DNA from 2 places in the Weizmannia acidilactici genome. Region 1 is predicted to be linked to the other one. Evidence: riboswitches for the same ligand, from Rfam matches in the RefSeq annotation. Region 1 holds a riboswitch; the other holds the start of a gene.

Region 1 (9,687 bases):
GGCCATGTTTCATGCAGATACATATCGAGGAACGAAAAAAGAAAATTACCAGCTTGTCGTAAAACAGCTTGAGGCGCTGACGGATGGCGAACCAAACCGAATTGCCAATTTAAGTAATGCTTCCGCGCTTTTAAACCACTCTCTGGACCGGATCAACTGGGTCGGATTTTATTTGGCGGACGGAAAAGAATTGGTGCTTGGCCCCTTCCAAGGCTTGCCGGCTTGCGTGCGGATTCCATATGGGAAGGGTGTGTGCGGCACGGCATGGAAAGAAAACAAGATCTTGCGCGTCGCCGATGTCAACCAATTTCCAGGGCACATTGCCTGTGACGCCGCTTCGCAGTCGGAAATCGTTGTCCCGCTTGTAAAAAGCGGTAAAGTGGTCGGCGTTTTGGATATTGACAGCCCCGAAAAGAACCGTTTTGACGAGGAAGACGAAGCCGGCTTAACCGCGTTTGCCGCCGCGCTTGTGAAAGTTTTGTAAAATGGCGTATGCCCAAAACCCCTTGCCGGAATTGCCGGGCAAGGGGTTTTACTCATTTGCTTTGATTTGCGTATTGCTGATCACAACCTGGTTTTTCCCTAAATTTTTGGCATGGTATAAACCGGCATCCGCCCTGTTAAAAAGGGATTCAGCCGTTTCGTTCATTTCTTTGTTCCAGTACGAAACACCGCAAGAAACGGTGATCGGCGGGTTTGTATTTTTCTCCACAGCTGTAAGTAATCTTTTTGCGACCTGTTCGCCCGTTTCAAGCGGCACACCGGGGAGGTAAATGGCCAATTCCTCTCCTCCCCACCTTGCGCCGACATCTGTTGAACGGATATTTTCTTTAATCAAACGGGCAACTTGAACCAAAATTTCATCCCCCACCTGGTGACCATATGTATCATTCACTTTTTTAAAATCGTCAATGTCCAACAAAATCAATGTACCCTGCTCATCTTCTCTAATTGATTCCTCCATCCTGCTGTTCAAATAATTTTTGGCAAACAGTTGTGTAAGTTGATCCGTGATTACCATCTTTTCCAGCCGCTCACGGAGCATCGAATTCGTTAAAGCCATGCCCGACTGGTAAATCAAAGATTGAAAGAGTTTGAACATATCAAAAGAAAAATGGTACGGTTCCTCGTGGAGGACGATGCAGAATCCTTTTAATGCATCTTCCTGGATCAACGGGACGGCCATCAGCGAAGCAAAACGGTACCCTCTTTCGGGATAGCGCCGGTTTAAATTGCTGATAAACAATGATTCCTTATTGTTGTCGGAAAAGGATTGGTTGACAAAGTCAATATAACGGATGCCCTCATTTTGTTCGAAGACAGGGCTGCTGCCCTCAAGCAGGTGGTACTTCCCGTCCTGGATCATGATAAAGCCGATTTCTTTCGCATCAAACGAGCAGGAGATTTGCGACATTAAAAAATCAACCGTTTCTTTTACATTCGTGCTTTTATTTAACTGCTGAGAAACCGAATTGATGAGACGGAGTTCTTCAATGGACTGCATCGACTGCTGGTACAACTTGGCATTTTCGAGTGCACTGCCCGCCGTATTCGCCAACAGGCTGATAAATTCGACATCGCTGCGGTTAAATTCATAGTTGGCAAACGCGATGACTTGCAAAACGCCATATACCCCCTGCCTCCCTCGAAGCGGGGCATACAGCAGCGTCTGGTTCGTACGCCACAAAGTTGCAATCTGGATCTGGCCGTTCACATACGAATCAAGCGCCATATCGTCGATTGCATCGTACTGGAGCGATTTGATCGGCAAATCCACATTATGATGATCATCATCAGACAGCATTAAGGAATATTCAAAAACCGGGTACACCCTTTGGAGCGTATAAATGATTTCTGCTAGGATAGTGTCTGTATCCATGGAAGAGTGGAATTTCTCGGTCACTTGAAATAATTCAATATAACGTTTCCGGTCGCTTTCCACAACAGATAACTCATATTTCAACTTCAAAAATTTCCGGCTCTCCCGGACGAATGCCTGCAGATCCGCGTTTGACAGCGTTTCTAAAATCTTCTTTGGAATAGAAAGAAAAAGGCAGCCGTCCTCCATCTCTTTATCCGGAATGGAAAAGGCAATATTAAACTGTGAAAAGTAAGGATCTTTTTGCAATTCCCTGCTAAAGACGATCGGGGATTTCCCTGTCAAAGCTTTTATTTTCCCAGATGGCAGGCTTGTTTTGACGGGTTGCTGGTAAGGGTTGTAAAAACCGCTGATTTTATAACATTTTGTATTTTCGGTGTCCTGTTTATAATATGCAATCTTTTCCGCGTTTAAACAGTCGGCCACAACCCCCACCCATTCATCCAAGCTGCTGCCCTCCTGCAAATTCATTAAATCCAATAAACGGGACTTGTAATATAGGATCAAATGACTGAAATTCTTTTCCATTACCTAATCACCTTGTTTCATGTAAAAACGAAAACAAACGCATCCACATATTGAAAATGAAGAAAATTAAAACAAAAAATCGCGTGGTGTACCGCGAAAAAGGAAAAAAGTCACTTAAATTAATACTATTATATTACAAAAGAACTATTAATGTACAGCATATCCAGCCGATATATTATATATACTCGGTCTAATGCAGGAAAAACGCGGCACACCGATTTCCTTGTTGACTTTTAGGGAATAAAAACATATAATCAACTTTGTGTAAAATAATGCAGCCTTAGTGGGCAGCTTTATGCCTGCATTTTGTTCCTTGGACGGGATGTCCCGCAAGGTGTATCGCGTAACCCTCTGCTGCTGGGGCGATGGTACATGAAAACAAAATGCGCATAAAGGAATGTCCATGATACCTGTTTTTATTTTACAACAAAATAAAAACAAAGGAGGAGTCTTTCATGGCTCGTTATACCGGCCCAAGCTGGAAATTATCCCGCCGTCTTGGCATTTCTTTAAGCGGTACTGGAAAAGAATTAGAAAAACGCCCTTATGCGCCAGGCCAACACGGCCCGAACCAGCGAAAAAAATTATCTGAATATGGCTTGCAATTGCAAGAAAAACAAAAGCTTCGCCATATGTACGGCGTAAATGAGCGCCAATTCCGCAATACTTTCGCAAAAGCCGGCAAAATGCAAGGTAAACACGGCGAAAACTTTATGATCCTTTTGGAGTCCCGTTTGGACAACCTTGTTTACCGCCTTGGTTTGGCACGCACACGCCGCCAGGCACGCCAGCTTGTGAACCACGGCCACATTCTCGTTGACGGCCGTCGCGTTGATATTCCGTCTTACCGTGTAACACCTGGCCAAACGATCGGCGTTCGCGAAAGATCCCGCAACTTGGATGTCATCAAAGAAGCAATCGAAACGACAACTTTTGTTCCGGATTACCTTTCTTTTGATGCAGACAAGCTGGAAGGGATCTACACCCGCCTGCCTGAACGCTCGGAACTTCCGGCTGAAATTAACGAATCGCTGATCGTTGAGTTTTATTCACGTTAATTGGACGGCTGCGCAAAAAACCCCAAGCCATTATGGTTTTGGGGTTTTTGCATAGAGGGATTTTTTTATCCAAAAAATCTATATTACGAATATCGAGATTACGATAGCAGCGTTTTAATTGATAAATGAATATTTAAATTTGCCGATCAGTTTTTTCATAGGACACAATAGAAAAAAGGGGTGGCAGTAGAATGAGGGTATCAGGAATGATGGGAATCTTATTGAGCATTCAAGCATTGCTGCTCTATTTAAACCCGTTAAACCTTCCGATCCAGTCAGATACAAGGGTCATCATATGCTTAACGGTTGCAGCAAGTATTCTATATATCATCGCAGCTTCCGCTGATTTGCAACCGAAACGGGCCATCCACATTTTGGGAGGAGTCATCGCCGCGGCAGTCATCGCCCAAATCGTGCTGGACGCTTTCCAAAATTCGTTTTTTGCCTATACCTTTTTTATTTACGGCAGCCTTGTGTTTTTCAATAGTTTATTATTTTTGATCGCTTTTTCTATATTTTCCTAAATTTTCTGATCAAAAACACCGCTGTAATAAAATTGCACAACAAAATGTAAGGCAACAAAGAAGACGAATCCGAATCCAAAATCCGAATTTCGGCCGTCTTTTTTGTTTGCCCTTCAATATGGAAAGTATCATTGATATTAAAGCTCGTCAAACCCGTTCAAATCGCTTACTTTTGTGTACTGGCGCGATTTTTGTTCAAAAAAATCGGTTTTTGTGCCGTCAAAATTGTCAAGATAGGCGCGGATCCACTTCATCGGGTTCCGGACATTTTCCGGATAGATTTCACTTAAGCCGATCATGCGCAGCATTTTGTTTGCCCGATATTGTATAAAACCGGCCATTTCCTCCAAATCGATCCCCTCTACATCAGAAAGGACATACTGCGACCATTCCGTTTCCAGTTCGACCGACCGCTTGAATTGGGCATACACCCAATTTGCAAACCCCTCCGTATTCAATTCCGGATTTTCCGCCAATGCCGCGCGGATCAGTTCCGACACAAACCGGCCATGTTCCAGCTCGTCCCGATTGATGTAGCTGATCATCGTTGAGGTGCCGACCATTTTATTTTGGCGCGCCAAGTTATAAAAGAATGCAAAACCGGAGTAAAAGAACAACCCCTCCAACAAGGTCGAGTACACTAGCGTTTTCAGGATGTTTTCGACGGACGGCTCTTTTACAAACCGGTTATATTGCTCCATTAATGCCCGGTTCCGTTTCAGCAGCACGGGATTTGTCCTGCCGATCTCAAATGCATTGTTCTGTTTTTCCAATGAAACAACAGAAGATAAAATATAGGAATAGCTCTCATTATGGACCGCTTCTTGCTGGGCGATAACAGCCAGGATCGACTGCACGGACGGATCCGCGGCATAAAGCGACAGAAGCAGCATCGTCCTTGTCTGCGAGGAATCGAGCGTCGCCAGCAGGCTGATGATTTTCAGGAAAGTTTCCTGTTCCCACTTCGATAACTCCGGAAATTGTTTGATATCCGAGGACATATTGATTTCATCAGACTGCCAGTAATTTCCAAGCAGCCGTTTGTACATTTTATACCAGTGGGGATACGGGAGGTCATTCCAATTGAGTATCCCGCTTGATTTCCCGCCGAAAAGCGCGGTCGCTTTATTTGAATACATGGGCTCTAATGTCTTCACTTTTTCCTGCAAAAGCATCTTCCAGCACTCCTTCCAGCCATTTTTCAACTTTCTTCTCTTGGCTCCCTCTAGGGGATTGTTCAATTTTTAAAGGTTCCCAGCGGCTACCGTAAAATTTCGCGAGTTTAACGGCGGCAAGACAGAACAAGTCATCACCGCCGAACTGCGTGTCGCCTGTACCAAAAACAGCGACATTCTCCGGCTTATACCCGATTTCGAGGACAAAATCTTTCACTTCATCAGGTGTGCTCCCCATATCCCAAGTAAACGTCCCAATCAGGATGAGATCGTAATGTTCCGGGTTTACCGGAGGCGAAACACCGATCTGGTACATGTCCACCCGGATGCCGCGCGCTTTAAGCCCTGATTCGATGAGTTCCGCCGTTTCTTTTGTATTTCCGCTATATGACAAATAAGCGATTAAAACGTTCAGCTTTGACACCATTCGCACTCCTCTACATCATTTGAAGTGGATCGCACATAATAAGTCGTTTTCAGGCCTTCCTTCCAAGCCTGGAGGTGAAGATCAAGCAAAACCGCTGCCCGGATGTTATGCGGCACATAAAAATTGAACGAGATGCTTTGGTCGACATGCTTCTGCCGGGCTGCGTTCTGCCTGACGGACCAGCGCTGGTCGAGCACATAGGCGGATCGTCGATAAACCGCGTAAGTGCGGTAATTTAAATCCGGCGCGGTGACCGGCATTTTATAATCCTTTTTCTCCTCAAAGTAAAAAGGCTTGAAAACCGGATCAATGCTCGCGGTGGATCCTGCAATGATGGAGGTCGTCGCGTTCGGGGCAACCGCCATTAAATAACCATTGCGGATGCCGTATTGTTTCACATCTTTTTCAAGTGCCTTCCAACGTTCACTTGTATAGCCTTTTTCTGCAAAATAGGCACCTGTGCTCCATTTGCTGCCCGGAAAAACCGGATAGCAGCCTTTTTCTTTGCCCAGTTCCATGCTGCTTTTAATCGTAAGGTAGGCGATGTCTTCATACAGCTTGTCCGCGTACTGCACTGCTTCTTCCGATTCCCATTGGATATTTTCTAATGCCAATAAATGATGCCAGCCGAAAGTGCCAAGCCCGACCGCCCGGTACTTTTGATTGGTGATTTCAACCTGCCTGATTGGAAGGGTGTTGACATCAATGACATTATCAAGCATGCGCATCTGGATTGGGATGAGCCGTTCAAGCACCCCGTCCGGCACCGCTTTTCCCAAATTGATGGAACTTAAATTACAGACAACAAAATCACCCGACCGGTATTTTTTTACAATCATATTTTCTTTTTCCACATATTCTTCCAACCATACCGTCGGGGATTGGTTTTGGGCAATTTCCGTGCACAAATTGGAGCAGTAAATCATCCCCTGATGGCTGTTCGGATTTTTCCTGTTCACTTCATCACGGTAAAACATGAACGGCGCTCCCGTCTCCAGCTGCGATCTCATGATGCGTTTCATGATTTCAATCGCAGGGACTTTCTTTTTCGATTTGAGGTCCGCTTTAATGCACGCTTCATATTTTTCGCGCCACTTGCCGCTTCCTTTTGTTTCATCGTAAAAATCTTCAAGTGAGAACCCCATTGCTTCCCTGACTTCATGCGGGTCAAACAAGTACCAATCGCCCCTTTTTTCCACCTGTTCCATAAAATAATCCGGGATGCAAACACCGGTGTAGATGTCCCTTGCCCGCATCCGGTCATCACCGTTGTTTAATTTCAAATCCAAAAAATCTTCAATGTCAAGGTGCCAAACATCCAAATAGACTGTAACCGCCCCTTTCCGCGTCCCGAGCTGGTCAACGCTGACCGCCGTATTGTTTAACTGCTTGATCCACGGCACAACACCGCTTGACATGCCGCGGAAACCTTTGATGGCACTCCCCCGTGCGCGGATTTTCCCCATATATACGCCAATTCCGCCGCCGTTTTTTGAAAGTTGGGCAATATCCGTATTGCTGTCATAAATGGATTGCAGGCTGTCATCTACTGTATCAATAAAGCAACTCGACAGCTGGCTGTAAGTTTTCCCGGCATTGGCGAGTGTCGGAGTCGCAACGGTCATATACAAATGGCTGAGCGCCCAGTACGCTTCTTTCACATATTCCATCCGTTTTTCCGGCTTTTCATCCTGCATCAGGTACATGGCGATCACCATCCAGCGTTCCTGCGGGAGTTCATAAATGTTTTTTTCAAAATCCGCGGCAAGATACCGGGTGGCAAGTGTATAAATTCCGGGATACGTAAACAGATAATCCCTTTCCGGCCGGATCCATCCGCCAATTTCTTCGATTTCCTTCCTGCTGTATTTGGCGAGCAGATGTGGCGAATAAATGCCTTTTTTCGTCAGTTGTTCAATCAGTTCATAAAAGGGACCGTAACGCTGCTGCGGATCGTAATGCCGGTTTGCAGCCGCCTTCATGTAAAGCAGTTGCAGGTAAATCCTGGCCGCAAGGAACGACCAGTCCGCACCGGCTTCATCTACATTTTCGAGCGCGTATTTGATAAGCAAATCGGTTTTTTCTTCAAGCCGGGCATCCTGATACCAGGCATTTGCAACCTTTTCTTTATACTTTTCGGTTTGAAGATCAAGTCCGGCCGAAATTTCATCCATCCATTTCAAAACGCCCGCTGCTTGAGTTGAACATAAGTTTTCCATGTTTTTCCTCCTTTTTTGAACCATAAAAAAACCGTCCACCCCGGGGATGAACGGCGAAACCGACAGAAAAACTGCAATATGTATCCATGTTTTCCAATCGTTTCACCTTCCCACACCCCGGAGAATGGAAACTTCAAGCTATGGCAGGTCTCCTGGCTTGTGTATCATCCTACTAAAGCCCTTCCCATACCGCCGCCATGAAGCAGGGGGTACAGTGGATTTGCTCGTTCGTCCACACTTACAGTTGCGGGGGCAGCTCCAGCTTTCAACTGGATTCCCTTTTAAGGCATTGCAAAAAATGCCACCATCGCCTGATATACCATATTTAGTGTTTTAATAGCATTAATAATACTACATATTGTTAGGTTATCATAGCAAGGAAATTTTTTCAAGAAAAAAATAAATAGAGCCCGCTTTTCACCACAAAAGCAGGCTATAAGGGAGTCTTCTTGAATGGCATTAATAATTGATTTTTATATAAGTATGTTCCCATTCTTCAAATGGAAGCGTGCGGTCCGGGATGTCAACTCGGTTAAAGCGGATCGCGCGGGCACCGTGGTCTTTTGTAATTTCTTCATAAATAAAAGCATCATCAAATCCCGCATTTGCCGCATCCTTTTGATCGGCGGCAAAATAAACTTCTTTCGGCCTCGCCCAGTAGATTGCGCCCAAACACATCGGGCACGGCTCGCAGCTTGAATAAAGGATACAATCGGCAAGCTGGAAAGTTCCAAGATTTTGGCAAGCATCCCGTATCGCCTGAACTTCCGCGTGGGCAGTCGGATCATTGTTTTTCGTAACGCTGTTTTTTCCGATCCCTACAATTTCACCGTTTCCATTTACAACAATGGCGGCAAACGGCCCGCCCCCATTTTCGATATTTTCCCTTGCCATTTCAATCGTTACCTTTAAAAAATACGCATGATTCATTCGCATCCCCCCTTTTTGTTGATTATAACAATAGATCTTCCAATTTTTGAAAAGATCTGTTCACAATTCTGACAATAAAAATTCGGGTTGCCGAAAGCGGGGCAAAACAAAAAGGCGTGATAGATGCCCACGCCCTAAACAAACCGCCTTATTTTTTCTTTCCGCTTTTCCGCCACAGCAGCAGCAATGAAACAGCCAGTGCGCCGGTAAGGAGCGGCTCTTTTTTCAGTTTGTGATCTTTTGTATAAAAAACGTCTTTCACGATGAGATTGATATTTTGCGGGCGTTCGGCCAGACGCCGCATATAATAGCCGAACCAATCGTTCCCGAACGGCATATAAGTGGTGAAGTGGTATTTTTCCGCCAATTCGTACTGCATCTCCTGGCGGAAACCGTACAGCATCTGAAATTCAAATTTTTCATGGGAAATGTTGTTTTCCCTGATAAAATCCTCCAACGCACGTATGATGTTGTGGTCGTGGGTGGCAATTGATGTGTACGCATCGCCGAGCAGCCGTTTTTTTGCTAGTTTTAAATAATTCCTGTCGATTTCAGCCTTCGTTTGGAAAGCAACCGCTTCGCTTTCTTTATAAGCCCCCTTCACAATGCGGAGCCGGATATCCTTCAGCTCATCCATCACATCTTCGGCACAGCGCAAATACGCTTGAATCACCGTTCCGACATTGCCGTAATTTTGGAGCAGGATTTTTAACACATCAATCGTGGCCTGAAAATGGGCATAATCTTCCATGTCAACATTGATAAAAATGCCGTAGTGCTCTGCCCGCGCTAAAATTTCTAACATATTTTGAATGCAAAATTCACGGCTGATATCAAGCCCGAGCTGGGTCAATTTCACCGATACATGGCAATCCAGTTTCTCTTCGCGGATTTTGTCCAGCATATTCAATATCTGCCGTTTTGCGGATTCTGCTTCCGTTTTTTCG
Region 2 (9,687 bases), on a different contig from region 1:
GCCTGCGGCAGGATCAAATCTTTCATCATTAAATAGTACGGAACCCCTAGCGCCTGGGCGGCTTCTGTCTGGCCCTTGTCCACTGCCTGGATCCCGGCACGGATGATTTCCGACACATAAGCAGCCGAGTTCAGGCCGAACGCCAAAATGGCCGAAAGAAACGGCTTGATATCATACCCGGTCAGCTGCGGGATTGCAAAATATATGAGCATCAATTGAACAATCAATGGCGTGCCGCGAAAAATCGATGTATAAATATCACCGATCCATTTTAATGTTTTGATACGGGATATTTTAAACAATGCGAAAACCGTCCCGAGTACAAAACCGAAAAGAATCGCAAAGAAAACAAATTTTAATGTTACCCATATTCCTTTTAACATAAAAGGAATATAAGGCACAATTTGGCTGAAATCCAAATTCATGCCTTACACCTCACCTTGTTAGTTTAATGAACTTCTTGAAAAAACAGCGCCCTGCTCAGCAAGGCGCCTGCATGCAATTACTGTTGGTCAATTTTCCATTTCTTTTTCAATTCAGCAAGTTTACCGTTCTTTTCAGCTTTTGCCAACACTTTGTTGACTTTTGCCGTCAATTTGCTGCCTTTCGGGAAAGCAACAGCCATGCCCGGCGAACTGGAAGTCGGATCATCAAAGCCGGCCAGATTTTGCTTTTTAATATAACCTTCCGCAACGGATTTATCCAAATAGGCGACTTGAATGCGCTTAGAAAGCAGTTCTTCAACTAAGTTTGTCGAGTTATCGAGTTTTTTGACATTAAAATTGTACGTTTTCTTCAGCTTATCAGCGCCTTCTTCCTGGATGGTGCCCAATTGGACGCCGACGGTTTTGCCCTTAATATCTTCCAGCTTCTTGATGTTTGAACCTTTCAATGTCACGAACATTTCCCCTGAATGGTGGTACTGCGTGGAGAAATCAACGTTTTTGGCGCGTTCTTTCGTGGCGGACATCCCGGAAAGCACCATATCCACCCGCTTCGATTGCAGGGCGCCAATTAAACCGTCAAATTTCATATCTTTAATTTCCAATTTATATCCTAATTCTTTTGCAATATAGTTAGCCAGATCAATATCAAAACCGACAATTTTCCCGGAAGTATCCCTTGTTTCAAACGGGGCAAAGTCGGCTGATGTGCCCATGACCAATACCTTTTCTTTTTTGTTGGCGGTGTTTCCGCTGCTTGATTGGCCGCAAGCTGTCGTAATCACCATTGCAAATACAAGTGCGATGCCTAAAACGATCTTTTTCACAATTTTTCCCCCTATGAAAGTATCAAACTTGCGAAGCATTTTTATTCAACAAAATGAATTTTAACACGATGTGGAATATTTGAGAAGATATTTATTCAAAAAAAATATTTTAAAATATTGTCAGTTTGGTCAGCTTTTCACTGGCATTTTGTTTTTGACCTTTTCTTCAAATTCACGCTTCATGTTTTCAAAGATTTCTTTGTCGGTAATCAGGTCATAACCGGTCATCGCCAAGGCCAATGCCCCGCTCGATAAAACCTGGTGGGAATTGTCCGTAATCGTCGTATCGGCAAATTCCTTCGTATGGGCGACAAGGCCCGGGGAATCCAGGCCGATATACGGGTGAATGGCCGGCACGACATGGCTGACATTGCCCATATCGATCGAACCGTAAGATGACCTTGGTTTCTTTACTTCTTTTACCTTTGTTGTTAAAAGGTTTTTCGTGAACAAATTGGACAACGTTTCGTTTGTCACCATATTGTCGTAGCTTAATTCGTAGTTTGAAATATGCACTTTGGCGCCCGTCATCATAGCCGCACCTTTTGCAATATTTTTCACCTTTTCGACCACTTCGTTTAAATATACACGGTCTTTGGCGCGCACATAAAATTGGGCTACCGCTTTATCCGGCACGATATTTGCGGCAATCCCGCCTTCTTTAATAATGCCATGGATGCGGACATCGGAAGTGACATGCTGGCGGAGCGCATTTACGCCGTTAAACAATTGGATCGCCGCATCAAGCGCGTTGATGCCGTCTTCCGGATTAGAAGCCGCGTGCGCCGATTTGCCGCGGAAATCAAACTGGATTGCATCCATGGCAAGCGATTCTCCGCTTTCATAGGACTCATCGGCCGGATGTAAGATCATGGCAGCGTCAATATCATTGAAAATACCCTGTTCCGCCATCGGGACTTTAGCACCGTTCGTTTCTTCGGCCGGCGTACCAAGGACAACCACGCGTCCGCCGATCTCATCGATCACTTTGCTTAAAAGTACGCCGGCGCCCGCGCTCATCGTACCGATCATATTGTGGCCGCAGCCGTGACCGACACCGGGAAGCGCATCGTATTCCGACAGAAACGCAATTGCCGGCCCCTCTTTTTGGCTGTCATATACCGCTTTGAATGCGGTCGGCCTGTCCACGATCCCTTTTTCTACCGTAAAACCATGGACTTCAAGGAAGTCTGTGAGCAGTTTCATTGAATTGTATTCCTGGTCGCCGAGTTCCGGATGGTGGTATAAGGTATCGCTCATTTCCCAAAGCTTCGACTCTATTTGTTTCAGATGCTGCCTGAGTTGTTCTTTCATTTGGAATATCCCCCTGCTGTTCTATGCCGTGTTGTGCACATCGCAAAATTAATATTTATGAATAATATGTTATAAATATACAATAAATCATAAGGTTCGGCAAGTGTTTTTTCAAAAAATATCACGCAAAAATAAAAAGGCCCTACCCCCTGTATGGGATAAAGCCTTTTACAACTTTACACCATTAGTTTGCAAATATCATTCGTGAATGCGACCGGATCTTCAATATCGAGTCCTTCAATCAGCCGCGCCTGGTTGTACAGCAGGTTTGTATAAAGCGTGCATTTGTCTTTATCGTTTTCAAATACTTCTTTTAAGGCGCGGAACACATCGTGGTGAACGTTGATTTCGAGCACTTTGTCGGCTTTAATGTTTTGCCCGTTCGGCATCGCGTTCAGCACTTTTTCCATTTCAATCGACACTTCGCCGTCCGTTGTGAAGCAGACCGGGTGCGATTTTAACCGGTGCGATGCGCGCACATCTTTCACCTTGCCGTTCAAAGCCTTTTTCATGAAATCAAAGAGATCTTTGTTTTCTTTTTCTTCCGCTTCCGTTTCTTTTTTGTCTTCCTCTTCAAAACCGAGGTCGCCGCTTGATACCGACCTGAATTCTTTTTCTTTGTAATTCATGAGCATTTTAATCGCAAACTCATCGATATCTTCCGTGAAATAGAGGATTTCATACCCTTTGTCGGCGACAAGTTCAGTCTGCGGCAGTTTTTCAATCCGGTTAATCGATTCGCCGGTTGCATAATAAATGTATTTCTGGCCGTCCGGCATGCGGCTGACGTATTCATCGAGCGTCACAAGTTTCTTTTCTTTTGACGAATAGAACATCAACAGATCCTGCAAATCTTCCTTATGGGCGCCAAATTCATTGTACACGCCGAACTTCAGCTGGCGGCCGAAAGATTTATAAAACGCTTCGTACTGTTCCCGGTTTTCTTTCAGGAGATTGGCCAGCTCGCGTTTGATCTTGTTTTTAATATTTTTCGCGATCAGTTTCAGCTGGCGGTCATGCTGCAGCATTTCCCGCGAAATATTCAGGGAAAGGTCTTCCGAATCGACCATCCCTTTGACAAAGCTGAAATAATCCGGCAGCAAATCCGGGCATTTTTCCATAATCAAAACGCCGTTCGAATACAGTTCAAGGCCTTTTTCGTATTCCGGCGTATAGTAATCAAACGGAATTTTTTCCGGGATGTAAAGAATCGCGTTGTAACGCACAGCCCCGTCAACTTTAATATGGATATGTTTCACCGGTTTATCAAAGCCGTAATGCTTTTCCATGTAAAAATTCTCGTAATCTTCGTCTGTCAGCTCGTTTTTGTTTTTGCGCCAAATCGGCACCATGCTGTTGAGGGTCTGTTCTTCTTTCACTTCCTCATACTCGTTGTCGCTGCCTTCTTTCAGGCGCCTTTCTGTCACATCCATTTTGATCGGGTAGCGGATGAAATCAGAATATTTTTTTACAAGTGCCTTCAGCCGGTACTCTTCCAAAAACTGATCGTAATCTTCGTCTTCCGTATTCTCTTTCAGTTTCAAAATAATATCGGTGCCGTAGCCGTCTTTTTCGCACGGCTCGATCGTATAGCCTTCCGCGCCTTTCGACTGCCATTTATAGGCCTGGCTGCTTCCCACTGCTTTCGAAATGACCGTAATTTCATCGGCAACCATGAATGCGGAGTAGAAGCCGACGCCGAATTGGCCGATCAAATCATACCCGTCTTTGCTTTCATTTTCATTTTTAAACGCGAGCGAACCGCTTTGTGCAATCGTGCCAAGATTATTTTCGAGTTCTTCTTCTGTCATGCCGATCCCGGTATCGGAAACCGTCAAAGTCCGGTTTTCTTTGTCCGGGGTAATTTTAATATAATAGTTGTCTTTATCAAACGTTAAATTTTCATCGGTCAGGGCTTTGTAATAAATTTTATCGATCGCGTCGCTGGCGTTTGAAATCAATTCCCGCAGGAAAATTTCTTTTTGTGTGTAAATCGAGTGGATCATCATGTCCAAAAGCCTTTTCGATTCCGCTTTAAATTCTTTTACCGCCACATCGATCTCCCCTTTATATGTAAAAAATCGTTTCCGGTTCTGATTTTAGCACTCAAAACACCAGAGTGCTAACATACTATTATTTAGCACAGTGCCGGCCGTTTGTCAATGAAACGGCAGCCGAAAATGTTCTTTCCAACAGTAAAATGATGGCTTATAATTAGTAATTGACATTTAAATACGGGCTTGGGCGATGGAAATAGGTGAAAATCCTATACGGTCCCGCCACTGTGATGGAAAAACTTTTCCTAAGTCAGGTCTTTCTCCCAAGCTGTCGGTTTATTTGGAGCCTACGAGGTATAGGCGAAAAATTTTTTCTGCCCTTGTATACCTCTGCGTACAAGGGTTTTTTTATGGAAAGGAGAGAGTGATATGGTTGGAAAAAGGTTGAGGGGACTCATCTGGGGGATAGCCTTCGTTTTGGCCTTCGCGGTTCCGTCACATAGTTTTGCGGCTGTTTCGGTAAGCAAAGACATTGCGGATACAGCTTCATACTTTAAATCATCAGCATTAAATTCCGATTTTGTGGTGGCTGCATTGGCGAAGGAAAATCTGCTGACAGCCAATGAAATCAAACAGTACCGCAGCGTTATAAAAGAAAGGGTTAATTCCAAAACATTAACCGGAACGGAACTCGACAAAACGATCATTGCTTTAAAAGCGATCGGCGAGGATCCGGCAAATTTTGAAGGCAAAAATCTCGTGAGAAGCGTGTTTGAAACAAAGGAAGAAAGCACTACGACCGGCTACGCCTACGATTTAATCGCCTTGAATACGGATAATTATTCGATTCCGGGCGATGCACCGAATACGCCGGCAAAAATCGCAGCCAAACTTGTGGATTTAGAGCTTCCAGACGGCGGTTGGAGCTGGGGCCCGTCCGCAACGGCCTCGGATGTGGATTCAACCGGGATGGTGCTGACCGCGCTCGGGACGTATCAGGATAGGCATGATGAGGATGTAAAAAATGCCATACAGGACGGCATTAAATACTTAAAAGCGGCGGAAAAGGACAATGCCGGCTTTGACAACTGGGGTATTAATTCATGCAGCACCGCCCAGGCCATTATAGGACTGACTTCCGTTGATGTTGACCCTACAACAGGGGATTTTGTAAAAAGCGGCACAAATCCGGTATCGATGCTCAGCACTTTTAAGGATACAAAAAACGGGGGCTACAAATGGATGGCAACGAGCGATGCTTCCGACAGTTTTTCCACAGAACAGGTGCTTCAGGCACTCGTCGCCTATGACCTTTTCCAAAAAGGAGATACGCTGTACGATTTTACGCAAAAAAGCAGTACGGGCAGCACAGCCGCAACGGAAAACGGAAACAGCAATCCGGATTCGGGCAATACGGCTTCAAAATCAGCCGGATCAGGAAACAGCAGTACGGATACCGCAAGCCAATCAAGTTCCAATACAGCATCCGGCAATTCTGCGGCTGCCACGAATGTGATTGAAAAGAATACAAAAGAAGTGATCACCAAAACCAATACCATCACGAAAAACAACACCATTACCAAAAAGGCGGTGGACACAAAACAAACGCCGGCAAAAACGAAAAAAACTTCGAATGCCGATAAAAAAGCAGCCACTGCAAAGGCTTCAGCTGCACCGGCAGAAAAAGAGCAGCAGCCCCAAAAAGTGGTGACCACAAAAACAACGGGCGTCTCTCCTGTGCACGGTTGGGTCGGCTCCATTTCGACCGGTGTAGGCGTCATCCTGCTTGTCATTCGGAAAAGGCTGTTGGGGGTGTGACCGGGAATGAAATTAAAAAGTATCATCATTGACAGTGTTGCGGTGCTTTTGATCGCGTTCGGCGCCTGGTTTTTTATCGATGGTTTCCATACTGAAACAAAAACGGTCAAAACGTATTCTGCGGCCACACAAACTGCAAGCATCCCAGCCAAATCGGAGGATGCAGCGCAAACAAGCACCGCTGCCGGCAGCAGTGGCAGTAAAACCAAATCAGACAGCAACCCAAGTGCTGCAAACAGCAAATCCGGCAGCTCCAATGATACACTCAGCAAATCTTCTACTAAGAGCAAAACCGGGGAAACGCCGGCTTCAAAAACGGCTACAACGGTCAGCACAACCCAAAGTACGTCATCCGGCGCTTTTTCATCAGATTCTGGAAGCAGCATCGCAGGCAGCAGCCCCAATGCATCTTCCGAAAAAAAAGCCGAAACGGTTTCTTTAACGGTTAAAGGCTACAAAGGAACCATTTTTAGCGGCAAATATGCATACCACAGCGGCGATACCGCCTTTACGCTGTTAAAAACCGCTGCTTCTGCGGAAGGTATCAGCCTCGATTACTCCGGATCTGGTGCAACCGCCTATGTGAAAGGCATTGACGGGCAGAATGAAGGGGATAAAGGCGGCATGAGCGGCTGGAAATATAAAGTGAACGGCAAGGAGCTGAATTATTCAGCGGGGACGTATAAACTGAAAGCCGGCGACCAGGTCGTATGGTACTATTCTGAATAGGAGATGTTTCAAATGGAAAAACAGCCGGTTGAAAACAGAAAATCGGCCAAAACGGCTTCACAGGTAACGAGAAAGATTGCCCTCCTCGCTGTGCTGGCCGCACTGAGCATCGCCGGAAGAATTTTTATGGCTTCGATTCCGAATGTCCAGCCGTGCACCGTCATCATTATTTGCAGTTCATTCGTATTCGGGATCCGTTTCGGGCTGGCCCTTGCATTTTTAACCGTCTTCGGTTCCGACATGTTTCTCGGCATGGGTTTTTTTGCCATCATGCAGTTTATTGCCTGGGGAAGTGTCGCCGTGCTTTCCGGCCTGCTCGGCAAGAAACAGTTTTACAAAAAAGTCCCGCATATTGTGTTGTGTTTGTATGCTGGATTTACCGGCATTCTGTTCGGCTTTATGGTTTCATTGAATTATTTATTTATCGGCGGGCCGTATGCGTTTTGGACTTACTACCTTGCCGGCCTGCTTTTTGATGGCTACCATGCTGCAGGGAACTTTGTGATTTACTTGATTTTGGGCCCAATCCTGATCAAATTAATTGCAAAAGAAAAAGAACGGATATACGGCGTTTAGGAACAAGGCTGCCCCTTTGTTGCGGGCAGCCTTGTTTGACTGTTCCCGCTAATGATTGCCGCAAAAAACCGCCATAAGGACAGCAAGATGTTGCTGAGTTCAGAAGTGCATACCACCAGCCCCCAATTAAAAAAGAAAAAACTGACCGGAGCGAACGCAACCGCCTTCATGAATCAGAAAGCGCCGGAAATTGACGCACTCAAACAAAGCGGACAATCATTTTAAAACTGGCCCACTGATATAAAGAATGGAAAAGAACCGGAAAGACACCATCATGATGGATTTCTCCGGTTCTTGATCATCTATCTATAGGCGAAAAAGCAAAACGATTACTCTTCATGCTTTTTGGAACAGGTTTTTTCACCCTTTCCATCCGCCTATTTGCTCATGCCCCGGCGATTTCCTCCGCGTTCCGGTTGATGGTGTCAATGATGCCGATAATTTTCCTGGCATCATCCATATTGTCTTTAAAAATCTCGACAATGCTGCCGACGGTTTTGAACGGTTCCTGCTGCAACACTTTTTTATCAAGCGTACCGTTTTTCACAACATAATCAACGATCAGTTTGACAAAACGGACCTGGTTCAGATTCAGCCGCTCTTCAGAAAGGAATTCCGAAAATGCCGCATTGGCTGCTTTCGGGTCAAGCCCGACGATTTGGCGGACCAGTTTTGTAATTGGCGTATTGCCGAAATCTTTCTCGTAATCTTCTTTCGTGCCGAGTTCTTTCCACAAGATGTTTTCGAGCGCCACCACATCAGCGGCGGTCAGCGGTTTATTATTGTTTAGTTTGTAAATCGCAATCTGGTCTTTATGCGCCTGCAAATAATGGTGCACCTTTTTCTTGTAGCTTTGCAAATCGTTCACTTCGTACATTGGGCCGTTTTCTTTCACTTCCAGCACTTCATCCTGGAAATTCGTATAATAGATTTTCTGCGTTTCTTTTTCGATAAATTTGATCAAATCGCGCAGTGCTTCACGGACGGCATCGAGTTCAAACAGATCGGCGCTTTCCCAAAACTCCTCAGTCCGTACTTTGTCAATCACAGGCTTTTGTTCAAGCACTTGCGGAATCGTGCCGAGCTTCGACAATGCTTCCGCCGTTTTCACAACGCTGCGGATTGGTTTTGTGGCATTTTTCATTTGCAGCTTCGCGAGCTCAATCGTATACATGACCAGGTCGAACCTTTTCGCAAACTCATCTTCCACAATCGGTATGACAATCGGCGAAATGTGTTCCTTGATTTCATTTGTATCAAGCACGGACAGTGATTGCCAGTTGCTGCGGTTCCGGAATTTTTCCACCTGTTGCAAATGCTGGCGGACACGGAAATTTTCCTGGTCAAGCACGAGGATGCTTTTCACCGCTTCTTCCACCAAATCGTTGCGATGGCGAATATATGCTTCTTTTTGGTAATCGCTCCCCTGCAATTCACGGATGATGTCAACTTTTGCATTGAACAGTTTTTCGGTAAGGCTTTTGCCGACCTCCCCTTCCATGCCTTTCGGGTTTTCCCGGAAAAATTCGAAGTTCCCGCAGTAGTCAAAAATGAGGAAATGCGTTTTATCCTGGCCGATCCCGAACAGGTCCGGGCAAAGTCTTGTCCCGCGGCCAATCATCTGCCAAAATTTCGATTTCGAGCGCACTTTTTTGAAAAAGACAAGATTGACCGCCTCCGGAATATCGACACCGGTATCGAGCATATCAACAGACACGGCGATTTGCGGAAGCTTACGCCGGTCGGAAAAATCATCGATCAAACTTTGGACGTATTTCACGCTGTAATCAATGACTTTGGCAAAATGGCCGCCATACTCAGGAAAAAGATGATCAAACCGATCGACAATCACTTCGGCGTGGTGGTGGTTTTTTGCAAAAATAATCGTCTTCCCGAGCTTATCCCCGCCTTCCACCTTAAGACCTTTTTCCATGAGATTTTTTAATACAGTATCAATCGTATTTTGATTAAACAACCATTCAT

Evidence for each region. Region 1 has a riboswitch for cobalamin ahead of GBH70_RS01465 (ribonucleoside-diphosphate reductase subunit alpha). Riboswitches for the same ligand answer to the same signal wherever they lie in the genome.
Region 2: linked by a shared signal. The riboswitch ahead of GBH70_RS08560 (prenyltransferase/squalene oxidase repeat-containing protein) and the one ahead of GBH70_RS01465 (ribonucleoside-diphosphate reductase subunit alpha) in region 1 are both predicted to bind cobalamin.

The regions. Positions count from the first base shown of each region.
Region 1 covers NZ_BKZR01000003.1:5,931-15,617, forward strand. The annotation lists gene msrC (free L-methionine (R)-S-oxide reductase MsrC) at 5-484, shown strand; gene GBH70_RS01440 (sensor domain-containing diguanylate cyclase) at 533-2,407, opposite strand; gene rpsD (30S ribosomal protein S4) at 2,863-3,465, shown strand; gene GBH70_RS01450 (hypothetical protein) at 3,672-3,989, shown strand; gene GBH70_RS01455 (ribonucleotide-diphosphate reductase subunit beta) at 4,127-5,164, opposite strand; gene GBH70_RS01460 (flavodoxin) at 5,115-5,591, opposite strand; gene GBH70_RS01465 (ribonucleoside-diphosphate reductase subunit alpha) at 5,576-7,810, opposite strand; cobalamin riboswitch at 7,936-8,134, opposite strand; gene GBH70_RS01470 (nucleoside deaminase) at 8,270-8,740, opposite strand; gene GBH70_RS01475 (proline dehydrogenase family protein) at 8,889-9,687, opposite strand, start outside.
Region 2 covers NZ_BKZR01000018.1:37,525-47,211, forward strand. The annotation lists gene GBH70_RS08540 (amino acid ABC transporter permease) at 1-425, opposite strand, end outside; gene GBH70_RS08545 (transporter substrate-binding domain-containing protein) at 503-1,309, opposite strand; gene GBH70_RS08550 (M20 family metallopeptidase) at 1,400-2,584, opposite strand; gene htpG (molecular chaperone HtpG) at 2,761-4,638, opposite strand; adenosylcobalamin (AdoCbl) riboswitch at 4,807-4,954, shown strand; gene GBH70_RS08560 (prenyltransferase/squalene oxidase repeat-containing protein) at 5,011-6,399, shown strand; gene GBH70_RS08565 (DUF4430 domain-containing protein) at 6,406-7,128, shown strand; gene GBH70_RS08570 (ECF transporter S component) at 7,141-7,704, shown strand; gene GBH70_RS16745 (hypothetical protein) at 7,756-7,929, shown strand; gene GBH70_RS08575 (DEAD/DEAH box helicase family protein) at 8,090-9,687, opposite strand, start outside.